DNA from 4 places in the Virgibacillus sp. 6R genome. Region 1 is predicted to be linked to each of the others. Evidence: riboswitches for the same ligand, from Rfam matches in the RefSeq annotation. Region 1 holds a riboswitch; each other region holds the start of a gene.
The links. Region 1 has a riboswitch for S-adenosylmethionine ahead of BKP57_RS08845 (PLP-dependent aspartate aminotransferase family protein). Riboswitches for the same ligand answer to the same signal wherever they lie in the genome.
Positions count from the first base shown of each region.

Region 1 (5,353 bases):
TGCAGGAAAGGAAGTAGCACAAGAAGGAAGTACTTTAATTACGGAAATGTCGCAGCTTTTCGTAGTTGAACAAATTTGTCAATATCTACACGAAATTGATAGTTCTAGAATAGCATTAGCAAAGAAACAAATTTCTCAATCTATTGATTAGCGTAAACACCTTAAATAAATAGTGCTATTCATTTTTAAGCGCAGTACGTATTCTCAAGTAAGATAAATTATAACCAATGGTATCCCAACCGGTTGAGCTTTCGTTATAACGTGCTAAAATAGCATAAATATATAAGGCTAAGACTCTAGGTAGTGGGTAGAATTGATTTTTTCTCCAATCATTTCGCAACTATTAAAGATGGAGGGTATATCATTGAGTTCAACAGTATAAAATTTTTATGAGTCGTTTTCTTAAAAATTCTCCCACATTTCGTAGGAGAATTTTTAACTAGAACAACATTTGACTAGAGTTTATTAGTCAAATGTTGTACAAAGCAGGCCAATTATCCATAACTTATCAAAAATATTCCAATAATAGCAGTATTAGTTTGTTGATCATTTTTTCTTTGTCTATGTATAGAAACTGACAAATTTTAAGCATTTTCTAACCATTATTCATATTCGTTTTCGAGGCACTTTCCTTAATAAAACAAAAGGCGCCATAAGCTTTTACGAAGTGTTTGTAAAAAGGCTAGGGCACCTAAAGTTTGATTGAGCAAGATGGAGTCCTGTTTAAGGGTAATAAAATCCATTTTTTTAAGTCTATGAGCTTTTTATTATCGCTACTGGTTTGAATTAGTTAACTTTACACTGGTGTTAAACAGGAATTATTACGAAGTCGTAGTGCTTCATCATAAGGGTTCTTGTGTGTAATAACTGTAATTTCTGCTGCTTTTTTATAATCTGCTATATTATGGAAAGCGTTCGGTTGCTCGATCCATAAAAGCTTGCATTTTTTATTTACGAGTTGCTCTAACAAGTCAGCTGGTAATGTTGCGTGTACCAGCCAAATGGCGTCTACAATCGGAACCTCAGATAACTCATCATACTGTGGCAGTTCCGCTGTGGAAATAGGATTTCCGACAGCAACTATGTCAAATCCAAGTGCTCGCAGTTGCAACACTTTTTCTTCATCTGCTTTGCTCGCTTGCTCTAACCCGTAAACGGCAATCGTTTTTTTGCGTATGTTCCCCTCGTCTCTTATAAAAGAAGAATGGAGCAGCCAATGGATAGCGTGCTGATCATCAAATACGATGGTCTCTTGTTCACCTGTAGCTTTGGCTATCGCTTGATCTAGTGTAATTAGCAAATCATTTACGGATTCTAACCCAATCGATAAACGGACGGTTTCTTCCGTCGTTCCGCTCGCTGCTAATTCTTCTGATGTAAGTTGTTGATGTGTCGTGGAAGCGGGGTGAATAATCAGTGATTTCGCATCACCTACATTGGCTACATGTGACCATAATTCAATGTGATCAATTAATTGTCGTCCAGCTTCCCTCCCCCCTTTTATACCAAACGTAATGATCGACCCTGCCGTACCATCACGGAAATATTTTTTTATTAATGGATAGGACGGATGGCTGGGCAAACCTGGATAACTGACCCACTCAATTGCTGGATGATCCTCCAAATACGATGCAATCTTTTGTGCATTTTGTGTATGTTGTTGCATACGTAAATGTAACGTTTCTAATCCTTGAAGCAGTAAAAAGGCACTATGTGGACTTAAGCAAGCGCCAATATCACGAATTAATTGCACGCGAAGCTTAGTGGCAAAAGCGGCTGGTCCAACATCAATAAACCGCAGACCATTATAACTCTCATCGGGTTCAGTAAAGTCAGGAAATCGTTCATTGTTCCAATCAAATCTTCCACCGTCTACAATGATACCTCCAATGGTGGTTCCGTGTCCGCCGATCCATTTTGTAGCAGAATGGACAATAATATCCGCTCCCCAGGCGAATGGTTTGGTAAGGTATGGTGCGAATGTATTATCAATAATTAATGGAATATGGTGTGCGTGAGCGATAGTAGCAATGGTCTCTATATCAAAAACGTGAAGACTTGGATTTGTAATCGTTTCTCCAAAAATAGCTTTTGTTTTGTCAGTGATCGCTGCTTCTACTTCTTTTGGATTGGTACCATCAACGAATTTAACGTTGATGCCATAGCGAGGCAATGTGTTAGCAAATAAGTTATACGTCCCACCATAAAGATTGCGGTCGGTAATGATTTCATCGCCAGCACTGGCGACATTTAAAATAGCGAATGTAATAGCAGCCATACCAGAAGAGGTTGCTACTGCTGCGACCCCATCTTCCAATTGAGCAACACGCTGTTCAAATGCATCGACTGTTGGATTACCAATACGAGAATAAATATTTCCTGGCTCCGCTAATCCGAATAAATTTTGGGCATGTTTGGTATCTTTAAAAACATAAGAAGTAGTTTGGTAGATAGGTACTGCCCTTGCACCTGTTGTCGGGTCGGGTATTTGCCCGCCGTGAAGTAAAATTGTCTCTGGATCTTGCGTGAAAAAGCTTGTCATTGTTTTATTCCTCCTTTGAATGTGGGGCTGGTTCTTAAGATCTAATCCTCTTATCTTTTTTGCATTTGTGGTCTCCGTTTTTGGAACCTGTTGAATGAATCTTGCGAAAAGTATGTTTTCGGCTGGTTAATTTTTTCAAGGTAGGCGACTATTTGGAGGTGGTGGAAATAAAAAGCCCTCTTCCTAAAGAAGAGGGCTAGAATCGTTTTCCGTTCCTCCTCTTATCTTCCAGACCATTTCTAAGGTCTGTAGGATTTAGCACCGTAAAAAGCAAATCATTATTGCTTTTAGGTTGCCGGGTTTCAAAGGGCCTATTCCCTCCACCACTCTTGATAAGAGATTCAATTTTTAAATTACTGAATATTATATAAGGTTCAAGATGTATTGTCAATGAAGAATACGTGTACACATATTATTTATATAAATTAGGTCTAAGTAGGAGGTAGGAAGCTTTAGATATTTCTCATTATAAATAAACAAGGAGGCTTTAATTTATTTTTTGAAGAATAAGAAAGTATAAACTCAGGTGCTTATGGATAATGAAATAACCTAATAGTCACGTCCGGCGCATGAGCCCAGCAACTATGTGAACTTAGAAATGCGCCCTACGATAAGTTATCATCGGTTCGTGGCAAAGAGGAAGGCCGAGACTAAAAACGGGCTTGCCGCTCCACGTCGGCATACCCCTGTTTTTAGTGGCATGATTCCTAAATCTTTAGTTGATTCGTTCCATTCACTACGTTGCTAAACGGGCGCCCTGCGCCTTTGTTTAAAAGATAAGCAAGTATAAAATGAAGTGCTTGTAACGAAATAACCGACTAGTCACGTTCGGCTCCATTGCCCAGCAACTAGTAATTCGCTGCAACTTTGTGAATGACTGTTGATTTAAGACAATTTGCTGTTATTAAGGTTACGTATACACTTGTAGAACGAATAAAGGTATGTTTCAGTTTAAAGTTTTTTACATGTTATTGATTTTTACAAATGGTTGTGACCTAGGTCATTTTTCATTACCTATGTCAGCTGAAAGGATATGAAAGCGCTTTTTAATTTTAATTTGGCTGATAAAATAAAATGTGAAATGCTGAATGAGGAGGTTTAAATTCTAAATGACAAAGCGAAAAATCAGCGACTCCATTCAAAGATTTGGGCGTACTTTACTTCTCCCAATTGGGGTACTGGCGCCAGTTGGTATGATCTTAGGGATTAGTGGAGCATTGGTACAAACGTATATGATTGAAAGGTTTCCTTTTTTAGGCTATGAAGCAGTAAATACTTTATTAACTAGCATTCGTACCATAGCAAGTGTCGTGTTTGATAATATTCCATTGTTATTTGCAATGGGTGTTGCCTATGGAATGAGTAAAAAAGATAAGGGGATATCTGTTTTTGCCGCTACAACTGGCTATTTAACCTTAATTATAGCCATGCATGTTTGGCTAATCATTACGGGGAAGATGGCGGATCCCGAGGTTATGACGCAATATGGGCAAATAGAAGTGTTAGGCATCCAAACAATGAATATTAATGCGGTAGGAGGAATCATTACTGGGCTTTTAGCAGCTTGGGCAACAGATAAGTTTTATAATCTAGAATTGCCAACGGCATTTGCATTCTTTTCAGGAAAAAAATCTGTCCCGATTATTACAATTGGTTTTATGACGGTAATTGGTTTAATCATTCCTTTTATTTGGTCGTTGTTTGTAGGACTTTTAACAAACTTATCTTCCGTATATTTAAGTGTGGTAGGTCCGTTCTTTACTGCTGCAGGAGAGAGATTATTTATTCCTTTTGGATTGCATCATGTGTGGAATGTTCTGTTTCGATTCACGGAAGCTGGAGGGTCCTATGTTATTGATGGCGAAACGTACGTAGGGGTTGTCCCTGCGATGACGGAGATTTTATTTAATCAAGGACCTAATAGTGAGTATTGGTCGATGATGCCAAAGCTAACTCGTTTTATGGCACAACAGCAAATGTTGGTAACGTTATTTATCTTTCCGGCGATTGCCTTTGCAATGTATAAAACGGCTTATAAAGAAAATAAAGCTTATGTGAAATCAATGTTAATTACAATGGTCTTAACTGCTGTTCTTGGTAATGTTACGGAACCGTTAGAATTTACATTCGTGTTTATAGCCCCATTATTATATGTTGTTTATGCCTTTATTGTTGGGATTGGTGCCGTTTTATTATCTTTTGCAGGGGTAGCAATTGGATATATACGTGGAACTATTTTTGACTTTACGATTTTTGGATTGCTATATGAACAAACCAATTGGATTTTTCTTGTGCTAATTGGTACAGGGCTAGCCATCGTAACTTATTTTGTGTTTCGCTGGGCCATTATTCGCTTTGATATTAAAACTCCCGGTCGAGAAGAACAGCAAAATCTAGATAATACATTATTAAAAGAAAAACGTTATGATGAGATAGCGAAAATTGTCGTTAAAGCATTAGGAGGAAAAGGAAATATTTTAAATGTTGATAATTGTATTACCCGACTTCGGATCGATTTAAAAGATGTTCGTGTTATCGACAAAGATGTATTAACTACTTCTGGATGTACAGGATTTTTCTTTCCAACGGCAAAACATATTCATGTTGTCTATGGTCCACAAGTTGAATTTGTAAAAAATGCGGTTGATGATGAAATACGAAACTAAAAATGGAGAGATATAAATGAGAGCATTATATGATTCGAAAAGTAAGACGATGGATGATCAAGGTATAAAAAAACTATTTACCCAAGAAGAAAAATATAAAACGTGGTTATTATTTGAAGCTGCTTTAGCACAGGCACAAGCTGAA
Region 1 covers NZ_CP017762.1:1,948,909-1,954,261, reverse strand. Annotated here, with positions in the region: gene BKP57_RS08850 (MurR/RpiR family transcriptional regulator) at 1-151, shown strand, start outside; gene BKP57_RS08845 (PLP-dependent aspartate aminotransferase family protein) at 797-2,542, opposite strand; SAM riboswitch class I at 2,761-2,881, opposite strand; gene BKP57_RS08840 (PTS transporter subunit EIIC) at 3,652-5,208, shown strand; gene BKP57_RS08835 (class-II fumarase/aspartase family protein) at 5,225-5,353, shown strand, end outside.

Region 2 (5,353 bases), 680 kb from region 1:
TTACAATCGATAACCGGATCGATGCTTATTGTACAAACCACCCAAGGGACTGTTACAGGCAGTCTTAAAACCGTTATGCCAGACCATATTGTGATTGAATCAGGTGGTTCTTCTTTCTACATTCGTACGCAACAAATTGTTTGGGTCATTCCTAAAAGCTAAAAAGGAGGCTTACCATGTTTAAGCGTGAAAACCGCATGTTAATTGAATTGCCTATACCTGAACACGGGGATCCCAATGCAGCAGCGGCAGTTCAAGAGTTATTAGGTGGGAAATTTGGTGAAATGTCAACTTTAAATAACTATCTGTTTCAATCCTTTAATTTCCGACAAAAGGATAAACTCAAACCATTTTACGACCTGGTTGCTAGTATAACGGCTGAGGAATTCGGACACGTTGAACTTGTTTCAAACACCATTAATCTACTCTCAAAACGAAACACCTTTTATACAGGAGACCCAGATGTGACTCCATTACGAACAGGAAAAGATAGTCGAAATACTTATCAGTTCATTGCTACTGCACAAACAGCACTTGCAGGTGATTCCATGGGTCGCGCCTGGACAGGAGATAATGTCTTCAGCAGTGGCAACCTCGTGCTTGATCTATTGCACAATTTCTTTCTTGAAATTGGCGCTCGTACACATAAAATGCGTGTATATGAAATGACGGAGCATGAAACAGCAAGAGAAATGATTGGATATTTATTAGTTCGCGGTGGTACTCATATCTTAGCTTATGCCAAAGCTCTAGAAATCGCTACAGGTGCTGAAGTGAAGAAACTAATTCCAATCCCTGATCTCTCCAACACCAAATTCGATCATGCCCGAAAATTTGAGGAGCAAGGCTTAGCAAATGTATTATACACATGGAATGACGTCGGAGATTATGTAGACATTCGGCAAATTTGGAAAGGGGAAAATCCAGAAAATGGGAAACAACTGATCGTGAAGGAAGGAGCACCAAAGGGAGCACCAATTCCAAATCTTGATGATCTTCCAGAAGAATTTGCACCGGGAATTGATCGGGATGACTATCAAAAAATCGCTAAACGATTGCTGGAAAATATGTAGACTTCCTACTCCTGAAGTGGGAGTCTTACAGCTCCTTATATACGGGATAAACTAGTTAGCCAAAGAAAATTGTCAACTGTGCAATAGTGTGCAGGAAAAATGCAAATGTAGACAGTTTCTTTCTCTTTTAAACTTTTTCAAATATCGCACATAGAAGGAGAGTAGCAATGGATAGCTCATAGATATTCTATGATCCATTAAACACTCTAAATGAATACAAGGTTCCACTTGACTTTTTTTAATCCGCCTTGTATTCTAATATTCAATCTTATAAAATTCAAAAATTATTTTCTTATCCAGAGAGGTGAAGGGACTGGCCCGTTGAAGCCTCGGCAACAGACTGCTTGCAGTACTGTGCCAATTCCAGAAGCTTAATGCTTGAAGATAAGAAGAATTGGTCCTTTATATTTAACTTAGGAAACCTCTTCTTATTTCAAGGAGAGGTTTTTTGCTTGCTCTCCTTGAAAATATTTTTCTAGGAGATGATGATCATATGATAAAAAGAACACTTGAAACAAGGCTAGTGCAATTAGGAAATCACAGCGATCCTAACACTGGTGCTATCAATCCTCCCATCTATTTATCAACTGCATTTAAACATGACGGGATTGGACGTTCAACCGGATATGATTATAGCCGTACCAAAAACCCTACCCGAACACTGTTAGAAGCAGGTATTGCGAATTTGGAGTCTGGTGAACAAGGTTACGCTTGCAGTTCAGGTATGGCAGCTATCCAATTGGTGCTGTCCCTTTTCCAGTCTGGTGATGAATTGATCGTTTCTGAAGATATATACGGAGGAACGTATCGTTTGCTGCAGCACTATGCAAATGCCTATCAGTTCCATATAATCTATGATTCTTTTACTAATTTGAAAGATATGGAAAAACGGATATCTGATAAAACAAAGGCTTTATTTATTGAAACGCCTACGAATCCACTCATGCAAGAAATTGACATCAAATCGTTAGCCAGTTTAACCACAAAACATAACCTATTACTTATCGTTGATAATACATTTCTCACCCCTTGTTTGCAGCGACCTATAGAACTTGGCGCAAACATTGTTATTCATAGTGCAACCAAATATATTGGTGGACATAATGACGTATTGGCGGGACTTGTGATTGCAACAGGTGTGGAAGTATGTGAAAAACTTGCTGCTTTACACAATGCATCCGGAGCAGTGCTTTCTCCTTTTGATTGTTGGTTGTTAATTAGAGGGCTAAAAACACTTTCACTCCGAATAGCAAAGCATCAGGAAAACGCACAAAAAATAGCAAGATTTTTAGAGGGACAACCTGCAGTTAAAGAGGTGATCTATCCAGGCAAAGGTGGGATGCTGTCTTTTCGTTTGCATGATTCTAGCTGGGTTGATCCTTTTTTGCAACAATTACAATTAATTACCTTTGCAGAAAGCTTAGGAGGTGTGGAAAGCTTTATCACGTATCCAGCTACACAAACCCATGCCGACATTCCTATTAAAGAACGGAAAAAGCGTGGAATTGATAACTGTTTATTACGTTTTTCTGTAGGGATTGAGCAAGCAGAAGATTTAAAGCATGATTTAAATCAAGCGCTGAAACAATTCGAAACAGGAACTTAAAATTTTTTTAGTAAATAGGTTGACATTTCATTCCTCTCGGTGTAAAGTATTATTTAAATTTTATAAATGATCAAATATATTTGACAACAAATATCTCGTTTCAACAACAGTTCGGCAGAAACGTGCCATTGATTGAACACAGGAGCTATCATGAATAGCTTTTGAACAAACATAATATGACTATCTTATCCAGAGAGGTGGAGGGACTGGCCCATTGAAACCTCAGCAACAGGCATAATTGCACTGTGCTAATTCCAGAGCGTAACGCTTGAAGATAAGAAGAGATACCATAAATAAGGTAATTCACCCTCTTCTAATTCAAGAAGAGGGTTTTATTATGGGGTTTCCCCAAATCACTAAAAGGAGGAATTTTAAATGAAACGTAATTTACAACAGAGGTTAGAGGAAGGTCCCGTTATTGTTGGAGAAGGCTATTTATTTGAACTGGAACGAAGGGGATATTTACAGGCAGGCTCTTTTGTACCGGAAGTAGCTTTAGATAATCCGCAAGCCCTTAAGCAAGCATACCGTGATTTTATGAATGCCGGATCTGATGTTGTTCTGGCTTTTACGTATAATGGGAATCGAGAAAAAATGCGCATCATTGGCAAAGAGGAATTATTAGAGCCATTAAATCGAAGCGCGATTCGTCTTGCAAAGGAAGTCGCCAAGGAACATCCAGTAGAAGAAGCTCTTGTTGCTGGAAATATTTCCAACACTAATATTTTTGACCCCGATGATCCGTCATCTAAAGATCAAGTAAGAAGTATTTTTGCAGAAATGGTGCAATGGTGTAAAGAAGAAGGAGTCGATTTTGTTAACGGGGAAACCTTTTATTACTATGAAGAAGCATTGATCGCCTTAGAGGAAATTACGAAACAAGAGCTTCCAGCTGTAATAACATTTGGTCTTATGGGAGAAAACATTTTACGGGATGGATATACCGTGGAAGAGGCTTGTCAATTGCTTTCCGAAAAAGGAGCACTTGTGGTTGGCATGAACTGCTTCCGAGGTCCAGAAACGATGCAGCCATATCTTGCTAAAATAAGAAAGTCTGTCAATGGATATGTCGGCGCTTTACCAATTCCATATCGCACAACAGAGGAGCATCCAACATTTTTCAACTTACCTGATGGGGCTTGCAGCTGTCATTTACCAACAGAAACAACTTTTCCAACTGCGCTAGACCCACTTTATCACAATCGCTATGAATTGGCAGCATGGGCTAAGGAAGCAAAAGATATTGGCATCCATTACATTGGACTTTGCTGTGGCGCTTCTCCTGCAATGCTACGAGCAGTAGCTGAAGCTGTCGGTGTCGAAACGATTAATTCCAAATATTCCCCAAATATGGAGAAACATTTCTTGTTTGGATCAGATAAAACATTAAAAAAACATAATGTGGATTATCGTTTGAAAGCTTAAAACAACAACAAAGAAAATTTTTCTTTTAAAGGAGAATTAGTGTGACAAATCAATTATGGCATACCATTGCAGCGATTAAAAACAAGCAATGGATTGATTTAACCCATGCTTTTGGACCGGAATCACCACATTTCTCAGCATTTGAACCCGCCAAATTTGAAACATTATTTGATCATGATGACGGCTTTTTCGCGCAACGACTCACATTTCCCGGGCAATATGGAACACATTTGGATGCACCTGTTCATTTTGTCCGTGATACAAGGTGCTTAGATGAATTAGAGCTAAAAGAATTTGTCTTACCACTTGTCGTCATTGATAAATCAAAAGCTGCTGGTGAAAATCATGACTTCGCATTAACGGTTGAAGATGTGTTAGCATTTGAAACCATCTATGGAAAAATAAATCCTGGCAGTTTTGTGGCTTTACGTACAGATTGGAGTAAACGGTGGCCTGATCAGGAGGCATTTGATAATAAAGATGCTGACGGGCAAAGTCATACACCAGGCTGGTCACTAGAAGCTTTACAGTTTTTGTACGAGGAACGCGATATAAAAGCCGTTGGTCATGAAACGTTTGATACAGACACCGCTATTGATTATGCCAAAAATGGCTCACTCATAGCAGAGTATTACGTACTTAGCCAAGATAGCTACCAAATAGAATTACTTGCCAATTTAGATAAGGTGCCAGCAACAGGTGCAGTCATTTGTAATATCGTCCCAAAAGCAAAAAACGCTTCTGGATTTCCGGTTCGTTCGTTTGCTATTTTACCTTAATTTGTAAGAATGAAAGCATTGATAATGGTATGACTTCTGTGGAAGCAAACCACGCTTAACAAACATGGATAAAGATCGCATCCATATTTAAGAGTTTATGAGACTTTGATTATTTTAAAATAGTTCAATACAACAAGCAGCCCCTCCTCCTACCTGAGGTGTGAGAGGAGGGGGGGGTCCATACATTTTGGACAGCACTTTTCTCAACTCATAATTCTTAAAAGAAAAGCTTTGAAACAGAATAATTGAATACCCGATCAGGTTTTTAGATGAGAACTCCCCCCATAGCGTATATAGATGAAACGATTCGCGAAAGCAAAAGCTTTAAGCGGGAGCTGAAAAAAGAAGAAGCGGTTCAGACAGGAAAGCATTAACTCCTTTTCTAATATTTATTCTGAATAGCGCTTTGCTAGCTTACTTTTATGTAATTGAAATACTTCTTCCAAAGAAATGCCGTATTTATTGGCAAT
Region 2 covers NZ_CP017762.1:1,271,830-1,277,182, forward strand. Annotated here, with positions in the region: gene BKP57_RS05785 (YuzF family protein) at 1-162, shown strand, start outside; gene BKP57_RS05790 (manganese catalase family protein) at 177-1,073, shown strand; SAM riboswitch class I at 1,363-1,464, shown strand; gene BKP57_RS05795 (methionine biosynthesis PLP-dependent protein) at 1,567-2,679, shown strand; SAM riboswitch class I at 2,862-2,960, shown strand; gene BKP57_RS05800 (homocysteine S-methyltransferase family protein) at 3,055-4,104, shown strand; gene BKP57_RS05805 (cyclase family protein) at 4,146-4,883, shown strand; gene BKP57_RS05810 (MazG nucleotide pyrophosphohydrolase domain-containing protein) at 5,273-5,353, opposite strand, start outside.
Region 2: another riboswitch for S-adenosylmethionine. It lies ahead of BKP57_RS05800 (homocysteine S-methyltransferase family protein); the one in region 1 lies ahead of BKP57_RS08845 (PLP-dependent aspartate aminotransferase family protein).

Region 3 (5,353 bases), 1.3 Mb from region 1:
CATAAATGGATGTTTCCGCACCAACTAACGCGATATCGGCTCCATCTGATAAAAGCGAAGTCATTGTTTTATCTCCACCCCATGTAGTTTGCAATTCGACGTCTAATCCTTCATCTTCAAAAAAACCTTTTTCCAAAGCCACGTATTGCGGAGCATAAAAAATGGAGCGGGTCACTTCAGCTAATTGAATGGTTTTTTTTGAATTCGTATTATTACAACTTGTTAAAATCAATAGTATGCTACTGAAGAATAGGAAAAATAGAATTTTCTTCATCCTATTTGCCCCTTTCATTGATGATTTAGTTTGTCAAAACAGTTTATGATTGCATTTAAAAATGTGTGAATGCCTATATAATGGATGTTTTATAAAAATGAAAAACTAGGGGGTAGAGTAGGTGAGTGTTAAGAATGATTTTAGTAAGAGCTTGAGGGACGCTCTTGGGCATCTCTGTAAGCCCAAGCAAAAAAAATCGACCTCGCAATAATGAGGTCGACATGCAGCAGTAACTGCAAATTAATTTTATATAAAATTCCTTTTGGGATGAGGAAACAATGATTAACCCTTATAAATAGGGCCAGCATTAGCGATATCTTCACGAGCTTCTGTGAATTGCTTAAAATTCTCATGGAATTTCACCGCAAGCTGTTTTGCTGTTTGTTCATAAGCGGCCTTATCGAGCCACGTGTTTTCCGGAATTAATACTTCATCCGGCACTCCAGGTACATGCATCGGAATTTCTAATCCGAATATTTTATCCTTTGTTGTCTCTACGCCATGTAATTCGCCCTCTAATGCAGCATGAATCATAGCGCGAGTATACGAAAGCTTCATGCGCTTCCCAGTACCATAGGCTCCTCCCGTCCAACCGGTGTTTACAAGAAACACATTTGATTGATAAGCGTCAATCTTTTCCCCAAGCATGGCAGCGTATTTGGACGGTGCCAATGGAAGGAATGGAGAACCGAAACAAGCTGAGAATGTTGCTTGTGGTTCGGTTACACCTCGTTCTGTTCCTGCTAGCTTACTTGTATATCCGCTTAGAAAATGATACATGGCCTGTTCTTTCGTCAATTTACTGATAGGAGGCAATGTTCCTGAAGCATCAGCGGTTAGAAAAATAATGGTGCTTGGATGCCCAGCGATACTTGGTACGGCAATGTTATCTATGTTTTCTAACGGATATGCTGCGCGAGTGTTTTCTGTTAAAATAGTGTCATTATAGTCAGGAATTCTTGTTTGGTTATCTAACACGACATTTTCCAATACTGCACCAAATCTAATGGCATCGTAAATTTGCGGTTCTTTTTCTTGCGATAAGTTAATGCATTTAGCATAACAACCACCTTCAATATTAAACACGCCATTAGGTCCCCAGCCATGCTCGTCATCGCCAATTAAACGGCGGTACGGATCAGCTGATAATGTTGTTTTACCTGTTCCTGACAAGCCAAAGAACAAAGCAACATCGCCTTCTTTACCAACATTAGCGGAACAATGCATAGATAATACATTGCGTTGAGGGAGCAAATAATTCATCACGGAAAAAATAGATTTTTTAATTTCGCCGGCATACTCTGTTCCACCTATTAATACGATACGTTGTTTAAACGATACAAGAATAAATGCTTCTGAGTTTGTACCGTCTACTTTAGGATTGGCTTTGAATGTTGGTGCAGACAAAACGGTAAACTCTGGCTGATGCTCTTTTAACTCTTTTTCTTTAGGTGTGATAAACAACTGTCTGGCAAATAGATTATGCCACGCATATTCATTGATCACTTGAAGCGGAAGACGGTAATCATGATCTGCTCCAGCATATCCTCTAAATTGAAAGATCTCGGATTTGTTTTTTAAATATTGAACGACTTTTTGGTAAAGTTTATTGAAAGTCGCTTCATCAATGGAACGGTTCACTGTTCCCCAGTCAACATAGTTTTCGCTGATTTCGTCTTTTACAATAAACTTATCTTTTGGTGAGCGGCCTGTGTAAGCCCCTGTTTCAGCTTGAACTGCACCTGTAGCTGATAACTTACCTTCTTTTCTAGCCAAGATTTTTTCAACAAGCTGCGGTACCGATAAATTCGATAATAAATAAGGGTGAGAATATAATTCGGTTACATAAGACTTTTCTACCGTTTTCATTTTAAAAATACCTGCCTTTTAATTCAAATTTATTCACGTTCAACGATTAAGAACGATTGTGATATACTCAATATGTTTATTAGTATAACACATTCACCTAAATAGTCCATACTAAATATCGATGAAATTAAAAAAATATTTATCTTTTCATTATAGTGTGTGAAAAAAACATATAGAAATACGGGGAAATTAGTTGACATAAAGGGGTTCTTTCGGTAAGCTGAAATTCGAACGGTTCTCTTATTCAGAGTCGGTGGAGGGACAGACCCGAGGAAGCCCAGCAACCATCACATTTCATGTGAAAAGGTGCTAACCTGATGCAAGGTAAGTAGGTCACCTTGAACAATAAGAGCGAAAGGTCCGCTATTCCCTTTCCTCCATGATAAGCAGGAAGGGATTTTTTTGTGTTAAAATGGATAGAATGCTAGCGGTTGAGATGTTTTGAAATGGAATAAATACTGCTGTTCATAACCATAAATCCTATTTACATTCATAGGAGTGGTTGTTGTCGTTTTGGACAAGTAAAGTATGGACTTCATAACATTCCCTAAAATGAAAGGTGCATCTTGTTTATATAGAGTTCCGTAACCGACTTTAAAAGGAGGAAGTAGCAATATGGCTACGAATCGACGTTTATTTACTTCTGAAAGTGTAACAGAAGGTCATCCTGATAAAATATCGGACCAAATTTCCGATGCTATCCTTGATGAAATATTACAATCTGATCCCTATGCTCGAGTTGCCTGTGAGACAACTGTTACAACAGGACTAGTATTGGTAGCAGGGGAAATATCGACCACTACATATGTAGATATTCCTGCAATCGTTCGAAAAACCATTGAGGATATTGGTTATACACGAGCAAAGTTTGGATTCGACGCCAAAACCTGTGCGGTACTAACAGCGATTGACGAGCAGTCTCCGGATATAGCAGGGGGGGTAGATACTGCTTGGGAGGCAAGACAGGGGCAAATGAGCGAGGAAGAAATTGATGCTATTGGTGCTGGTGACCAAGGACTAATGTTTGGGTTTGCCTGTGACGAAACAGAAGAATTAATGCCATTGCCAATTTCTCTAGCGCACAAATTAGCCAAGCGTTTGGCAGATGTCCGTAAAGACCATACATTGGATTACTTAAGACCGGACGGAAAGACACAAGTAACTGTAGAATATGGAGAAGATGACCAGCCTATTCGAATTGATACAATCGTCATTTCGACACAACATCATCAAGATATAACGGTAGAACAAATTGAAAAAGATTTAATGGAGCATGTTATTATTCCTGTTGTTCCAGCACATTTATTAGATGAAGCAACGAAATATTTTATCAACCCAACTGGACGATTTGTGATTGGGGGTCCACAAGGCGATGCAGGCTTAACCGGAAGAAAAATTATTGTTGACACTTATGGTGGTTATGCACGTCATGGTGGTGGTGCATTTAGTGGTAAGGATGCGACGAAAGTGGATCGTTCTGCTGCTTATGCTGCTAGATATGTAGCAAAAAATATTGTTGCCGCCCAATTAGCAAAAACATGTGAAGTTCAACTTGCGTATGCGATTGGTGTAGCAGAACCAGTTTCGATTGCTATCGATACATTTGGAACCGGGGTTGTAAGCGAGGATGAATTGGTCCAAGCTGTACGAAAACTATTCGACCTTCGCCCGGCTGGCATTATTCGTATGCTTGATTTACAAAAGCCTATTTTTAGAAATACAGCTGCATATGGACATTTTGGTCGTACGGACGTTTTATTCCCATGGGAAAAGACAGATAAAGTGGAAGAATTGGTAGCACTAGTAAAAGAGCAGCAATAATGATGAGAGCGAGAGCATGATTTTTCTTTTGATGGAGATAGAGAAATCATGCTTTTTTTTCGGTGCCAAGATAGGGGGCTAATTTGGTTAAATGGGGGAAGTTTACATATAATAGGAATAATGTTGTTTACATAAGAATTTGGGAGTAACTAAATGATCGAAAAAAACAAAAGGCATCATTGAATTTTTTACCGTTTTTGATGAGAACAATTGAATATATGGTACGGTTATGGTATCTTTACTCACATCTGATGCAATATAGGTCTCCGCAAAAAATGGTGATCACAGACGGTCATATGTACATCAACAGACAAGAATTATATAATGTAGAACTTATTACCCTATAAAACACGCTTTATTTGGAAGTTTTTTACTAGCGAATAATGTGGTATGATAATATTGAAAAATAATCTTACGCCACGTTACTATTATTAATGAGAGAAGGTAGACAGCAATGTGTGGTTTTATCGGAATGATATTTGATAATCCAGTCGAACGAACAGAACAAGAAATTGAATTGTTTAAAAAGCAAAATAATTTGATCACTCATCGGGGGCCAGATGATGAGGGCTATTATTTTGATTCCTATATTTCATTCGGATTTCGCCGATTAAGTATTATTGATATTGAAAGTGGTTCACAGCCATTAAGCTATAACAATGAACAAATCTGGCTCGTTTTTAATGGAGAGATTTATAATTATATCGAATTACGTGAAAAACTGCTTGAAGAAGGCTACGAATTCCAGACAGACTCAGATACAGAGGTTATAGCTGCACTTTTTTCCAAACATAAGGAGAATGCCTTTCAATATTTAAGAGGTATGTTCTCGATTCTTATTTGGGATAAAGAGACAGAGCAATTATACGGTGCGCGCGATCCTTTTGGTATTAAGCCACTTTTTTATCATGAAAATTCCTTTGGGACGTCATTTGCATCAGAGAAAAAAAGTATTACCTTAATGATGGAACAAGAAGAAGTAGATCAAGCTGCTCTGCAGCATTATTTGAGTTTTCAATACGTGCCGGAACCAATGACAATGACTGCCGGCATTAAAAAAGTAGAGCCAGGCCATTATTTCATTAAGAAACCTGGACAACCTATTCAATTTACACGTTATTGGCATGCTACATTTCATCCTGTGCTTCGAGAAAAGCAAGATTGGATTCAAAAAATTCAAGATGTCATGTATGATTCTGTTAACGTGCATATGCGTAGTGACGTTCCAGTTGGGTCATTCCTATCTGGGGGTATCGATTCAACGTTAATCGTATCCATAGCTAAAGAATTTAATCCAGATATTAAGACATTTTCAGTTGGCTTTGAACGCGATGGTTATTCAGAAGTCGATGTAGCTAAGGAAACAGCAGATAAACTGAATGTGGAAAA
Region 3 covers NZ_CP017762.1:629,072-634,424, reverse strand. Annotated here, with positions in the region: gene BKP57_RS03000 (ABC transporter substrate-binding protein) at 1-274, opposite strand, end outside; gene pckA (phosphoenolpyruvate carboxykinase (ATP)) at 557-2,143, opposite strand; SAM riboswitch class I at 2,381-2,495, shown strand; gene metK (methionine adenosyltransferase) at 2,759-3,964, shown strand; gene asnB (asparagine synthase (glutamine-hydrolyzing)) at 4,419-5,353, shown strand, end outside.
Region 3: another riboswitch for S-adenosylmethionine. It lies ahead of metK (methionine adenosyltransferase); the one in region 1 lies ahead of BKP57_RS08845 (PLP-dependent aspartate aminotransferase family protein).

Region 4 (5,353 bases), 2.1 Mb from region 1:
TTGGGCCCCATAATTGCATGGAATTCTCCACCTTTTATTGTTAGGTTGACACCTTTCAGTATCTCCTTGTCTTCGATTGATACATGTAGATTCTTGATTTCTAGCGTTGATCCAGCCATATTTATACCTCCAAATACATTATTATAATAGTCACATTGATATGAACGTGATATTCATTCTCAATTTATTCTCATTACAATCTTAAATCATTTCGAATTTATTATCAACTCTTTTAGAACAGGAAATCATATGTAGGTTCTAGGTGCATCATTTCTTCTAAGTGAGAAATAGAATAAAATAGGAGCATTTATTTAATTCGCATCACCAAAGCAAAAAACATAGCATTTACTTTCACGTTTCCCTTTATTTTTCTTTTATTTCTACATGTAGACTACCATCTACTACAACAGTTAGCAAACAAGTCTGCTCATCATAGAATAAGATTTTTACGATGCGATCCGAAAATAATGAAAAAGCTTATATCTATAAGGATTTTAAATCAAAGAAATAAAGTGAATCTTCCATTAGTGTGGGTATTCATTCCCACACGGCTTGTTCGTACCGTAATGTATGACCTATGGCTTTTTAGAAATAGGGCATTTAGATGCTGTTATCTCTCAATTAGACTTGTTGCAGTACAGATTATCCAACAGTCTACAGCACCTTATATACGGGATAAGCATAGGCAAAAGGCCGTCTATGCCATGTGCACAAACGCCCTTTTGCCTGTTATCTATCTCGTTTTCAAGATGGTTATCTGCTTTGTTGGTTGATATATGCTGCTGCAAAAAGCTTACACTTCTGGTGATCTTGCTGACGTTTTCTTTCAACTGCCAGTCGTTGCTTCAGCTTACGTTGATATTCAGCAAAGCCAATATGGTGTGATTGTTGCATTGCCTTCTCCATTTCAGAAGTGTACTTCATTTTTATTCCGCTATGAATAGGGAATCATCCTTTCTTGATCTCGACTCATAATAAGATTATCATAAGACAGGTTCCCTGTTCAAAACGCATTTAAACGCGTCTTAGCTCAAATAAACGATTCATTTTTAATTATCGACAGAAAAGGATGGCGATATCTACATATGCGTTAACATACGCTGTATCTTATCGAATTCCTTCTCGATTATTCTTTTCCACCTACCGGAACAACAGCGCCATCATATTTTTCTTCCATAAAAGATTGAATTTCTTCTGATTGTAAAATTTCTGCCAATTTATTTAATGCCTCATCGTCTTTATCTTCTTTCTTAACAGCTAGCACATTCACATACGGTGAATCTTCATCTTCAATAAACAAGCCATCCTCTGTTGGCTTTAATCCCGCATCAATAGCATAGTTTGTATTAATAGCAACTAGAGCATTTTCTTCCCTTTCATAGTACTCTGGAAGGGTAGCTGCTTCATATTCAGGTGAAAACGTTAAATTCTTTGGATTTTCGGCAATATCATCAATCGTAGCTTTTGCTTTATCTACACCATCATCTAATTTAATCAGTCCCTGCTCCTCAAACAAAGTTAAGATACGTCCATGATCTGGTACAGAGTTACTCATAATTACTTCCGTGCCCTCGGGGATATCATCAATGCTGGAAATACCTTTAGAATAGACACCAATTGGCTCAATATGAATACCAGCAATATAATCAAGTTCATATCCCGTATCACTTATTGTTTGTTCTAAAAACGGAATATGCTGAAAATAGTTTGCATCAATCTCTCCTCTATCTAAATCATCATTTGGCAAAACATAGTCCTGATATTCACTAATTTCAAGAGTGATGCCCTCTTTTTCCAATAATGGCTTCGCCTCTTCTAAGATTTCTGCGTGCGGTACACTGGAAGCACCGACAATGATTTTATTATCGTCCGCTGTTTTATCATCCCCGCCACATGCTGCTAAAACACTTCCAAGACTAATAAGAAATAGAATAGATAGAATGTATTTTTTCATTTTGTACGCTCCTCTTTTCGTTTTTGAATTATCTTTTATCTAATTTGCGTGTAATAAAATCACCAATAAATTGAAATAAAAATACGATCAGTACAATAATAATGGAACAAAGCAGGACGATATCAAAATCTCTGCGCTGGAATCCGGAATAGTAGGCGTAGCTTCCTAATCCACCAGCACCAATGGCACCTGCCATTGCTGTATAGCCAATAAGTGCAATCGCCGTAACCGTAATACCTGAAATTAATGCAGGCATCGCTTCAGGTAACAATACTTTAAAAATAATCGTTCTTGTTTTTGCTCCCATCGCTTTGGCAGCCTCGATAACACCTTTATCCACTTCTCTTAAAGCAATTTCGACAAGCCGCCCATAAAATGGTGCTGCGCCGATGATTAATGCCGGCAACGCAGCATTAGGACCACGGATCGTCCCAACGATAAAATCGGTAAATGGGAATAAGAGCAGTATTAATATAATAAATGGAATGGCGCGAAACACATTCACGAAAGTGGCTGTTAAAAAGTTAATCCACTTATTTTGCCATAACCCCCCCTTATTTGTAAGGAATAATAGCAAGCCAAGCATGATGCCAAAAATAAATGTCCCGATTAGTGCAATAATCGTCATATAAAATGTTTCATAAGTTGCTTCCATAAAATCTTCTATTTTAATTGTAGAAAATAGGTCAGTCAACATTACGGATCACCTCCAACTCCACAGAGGTTTCTTCAGACACGTGCTGGATTGCCTTAGCGATTTCTGCCTCATCACCGGTCATTTGGATAAATAAAGTACCATACGCTCCAGCTTGTGTGCGAGTAATTTTTCCTTGTAAAATGCTAATATCAATATCGTATGTTTTCACAAGCTTACTGATTAAAGCATCGTTTGTTGTTTCGCCAACAAAATGAAGACGAATAAGCCTGCCTTGCTTAAATGTGTTGATTAGATGTTCGAACTCATTCTCAGCTTCAGCATCCCCCATCAATTGTTGGACAAACTTTTTCGTAACATTGTTTTTCGGATGAGAAAATACGTCCAAAACATTGCCGTGCTCCACTACTTTTCCATTTTCCATAACGGCAACATGGTTACATATTTTCCGAATGACATGCATTTCATGCGTAATCAAAATAATAGTTATCCCTAACTGCTTATTAATATCAACAAGCAAATCCAATATCGAATTCGTTGTTTCAGGATCTAAAGCTGATGTTGCCTCATCACAAAGTAATACAGAAGGTTTATTTGCCAATGCACGTGCTATACCAACTCGTTGCTTTTGTCCACCGCTTAATTGCGAAGGGTATGTTTTCTCTTTGCCAGATAAGCCAACTAAATCAATTAATGATTGCACACGTTGTTGCCTTTCTTCTTTTTCAACTCCAGCGATCTCCAATGGGAAAGCAATATTATCCTCTACCGTGCGTGACCATAGTAAATTGAAATGTTGAAACACCATTCCAATATCTTGTCTTGCCAGACGCAGCTCATTCTTTTTGAGTGCAGTTATCTCCTGCTTATTAATATAAACTTTTCCACTTGTTGGCTCTTCTAGACGATTAATTAATCGTACAAATGTACTTTTTCCAGCACCACTATAACCGATCACACCAAAGATATCTCCTTGCTCAATCGACAGGGTAACATCGTCTACAGCTGTTGTTTCTGTCTTGTTTGCAGTAAAAACTTTACGCAAACCCTCAATCGATATCACACCTACTCCTCCTTCTTAGCTCTTCCTATTATGCCCATATAAGCAATTAAAAACGCCTTTCTGAAGAGAACAGAAAGACGTATGAATGTCAAAATGTCCCCTCATCTATCAAGGTTTATCACCTTGCAGGAATTAGCACCTTTCAAATAGTTCTATTTGAAGGTTGCCGCGGGTTCACTGGGCCAGTCCCTCCACCGCTCAAGATAAGAGTAAATTATTATTTAATTGGAATAGACACTATAATAGCATGTTGCTTTCCATCTGTCAATATACTTTTTTGGGTTCATCATCACTTTTTGTAAAATTAAATCACAAACAATGGTGAAGAGACATTTATTGTATTAGAATGCAAACATTTCCGGTTTATGCTTTAACAAATATTGATAAATATTTGCCACATCTCGAAACGCATAAATTTTTTCTACTATTTGTCCATCTTTCTTAATAAGCAAACAAGGTACGCTTTCCACTTGATATGTTTGCATAAATTCTGGATGTAGCGAAGCGTTCATTTCTAAAAACACTTCTTGCTTTTGCATTTGTTCAATTTTAAGCAACATGCTTTTAGCTAGGTTACAAGTTCCGCAAAGCGGCGTGAAAATATAGAGAAAGTAATCAGATTGCTGCAATTGCACTTTTGTTACCTGTTGCAAACTATCACCTTTTTACTGTAATTTAAATCAAAAAGATAGGGTTAACCGCTATTCTTTTACTTACTAATACTTGCGCTAAAACATTTTCCGGCGTGGTTGCGACTTCCCGGTACTCACTGCTTACATATACATGCTCGGCATGGGGTAATTCTCTTGCTAATTGTTTACGAAGCTTCATACCAGAAGGGTCTTCGTCTACAAGAATATAAACTTCCTTATCATCTAATGCGTACTCCTCCAACATTTGGTCAAATCGTTCCACCCCGAGGGTTCCATTTGTGCAAACAATCGTCAAATCTTCCGCAAGTACTTTATTTACTTGCTTTTTATCCGTTAACCCTTCCACAATCAAAACCTTCTCTGATCCATCTGTTATCATCACATAGCACTCCTTGGAAAATCAAGCGACAAGCTTGCATATGCAGAGAGAGCATTGTTTTATTATTAGATGCCGTTCAAAAAACAGAGCAAATTTCCATTTACATACAGTTCGAACAATGGTATGTGCTTTGCAAAATGAATGTTATGCTCGTAGTGGATGTCTGACTTTTTAACGTATCATTATATAATAAAAATAAGTCTTCTGCAATTCATTTATGTCCATTGTCATCCATGATTCGCTTGTAGTTTATGTTAAAATCATCCAATTATTAATCGTTCTCCATTTATGCGTATCTTGAAAAAAGAGCCATTTTAACATCATGATGTTCAGACTAATTATTTAAGTATATAAGTACTTGCTGATTGATTTACTTAAAAAATGAAACAGTATCACTTTATAGTCAAACTTTTTTATAACAGAACCTTAAATAAACAATCCTAACTTTTCTATTTCGTTACATTTATTTTAGTAAAAACAAAGCTGATTGCAAAATATTGCATATCAGCTATTGAATTATTTATTCACTTATCATTTCTTCATATGCTTCTGCAGATAATAAATCGTCCAATTCGGCTTCATTTGTTGGCTCTACAACAAGCATCCATGCATTTTCATATGGTGATTCATTTACAAATTCAGGACTGTC
Region 4 covers NZ_CP017762.1:4,096,698-4,102,050, reverse strand. Annotated here, with positions in the region: gene sufC (Fe-S cluster assembly ATPase SufC) at 1-119, opposite strand, end outside; gene BKP57_RS22345 (YuzK family famiily protein) at 754-924, opposite strand; gene BKP57_RS18560 (MetQ/NlpA family ABC transporter substrate-binding protein) at 1,127-1,954, opposite strand; gene BKP57_RS18555 (methionine ABC transporter permease) at 1,983-2,651, opposite strand; gene BKP57_RS18550 (methionine ABC transporter ATP-binding protein) at 2,641-3,672, opposite strand; SAM riboswitch class I at 3,771-3,882, opposite strand; gene BKP57_RS18545 (thioredoxin family protein) at 4,014-4,325, opposite strand; gene BKP57_RS18540 (toprim domain-containing protein) at 4,348-4,704, opposite strand; gene gcvH (glycine cleavage system protein GcvH) at 5,225-5,353, opposite strand, start outside.
Region 4: another riboswitch for S-adenosylmethionine. It lies ahead of BKP57_RS18550 (methionine ABC transporter ATP-binding protein); the one in region 1 lies ahead of BKP57_RS08845 (PLP-dependent aspartate aminotransferase family protein).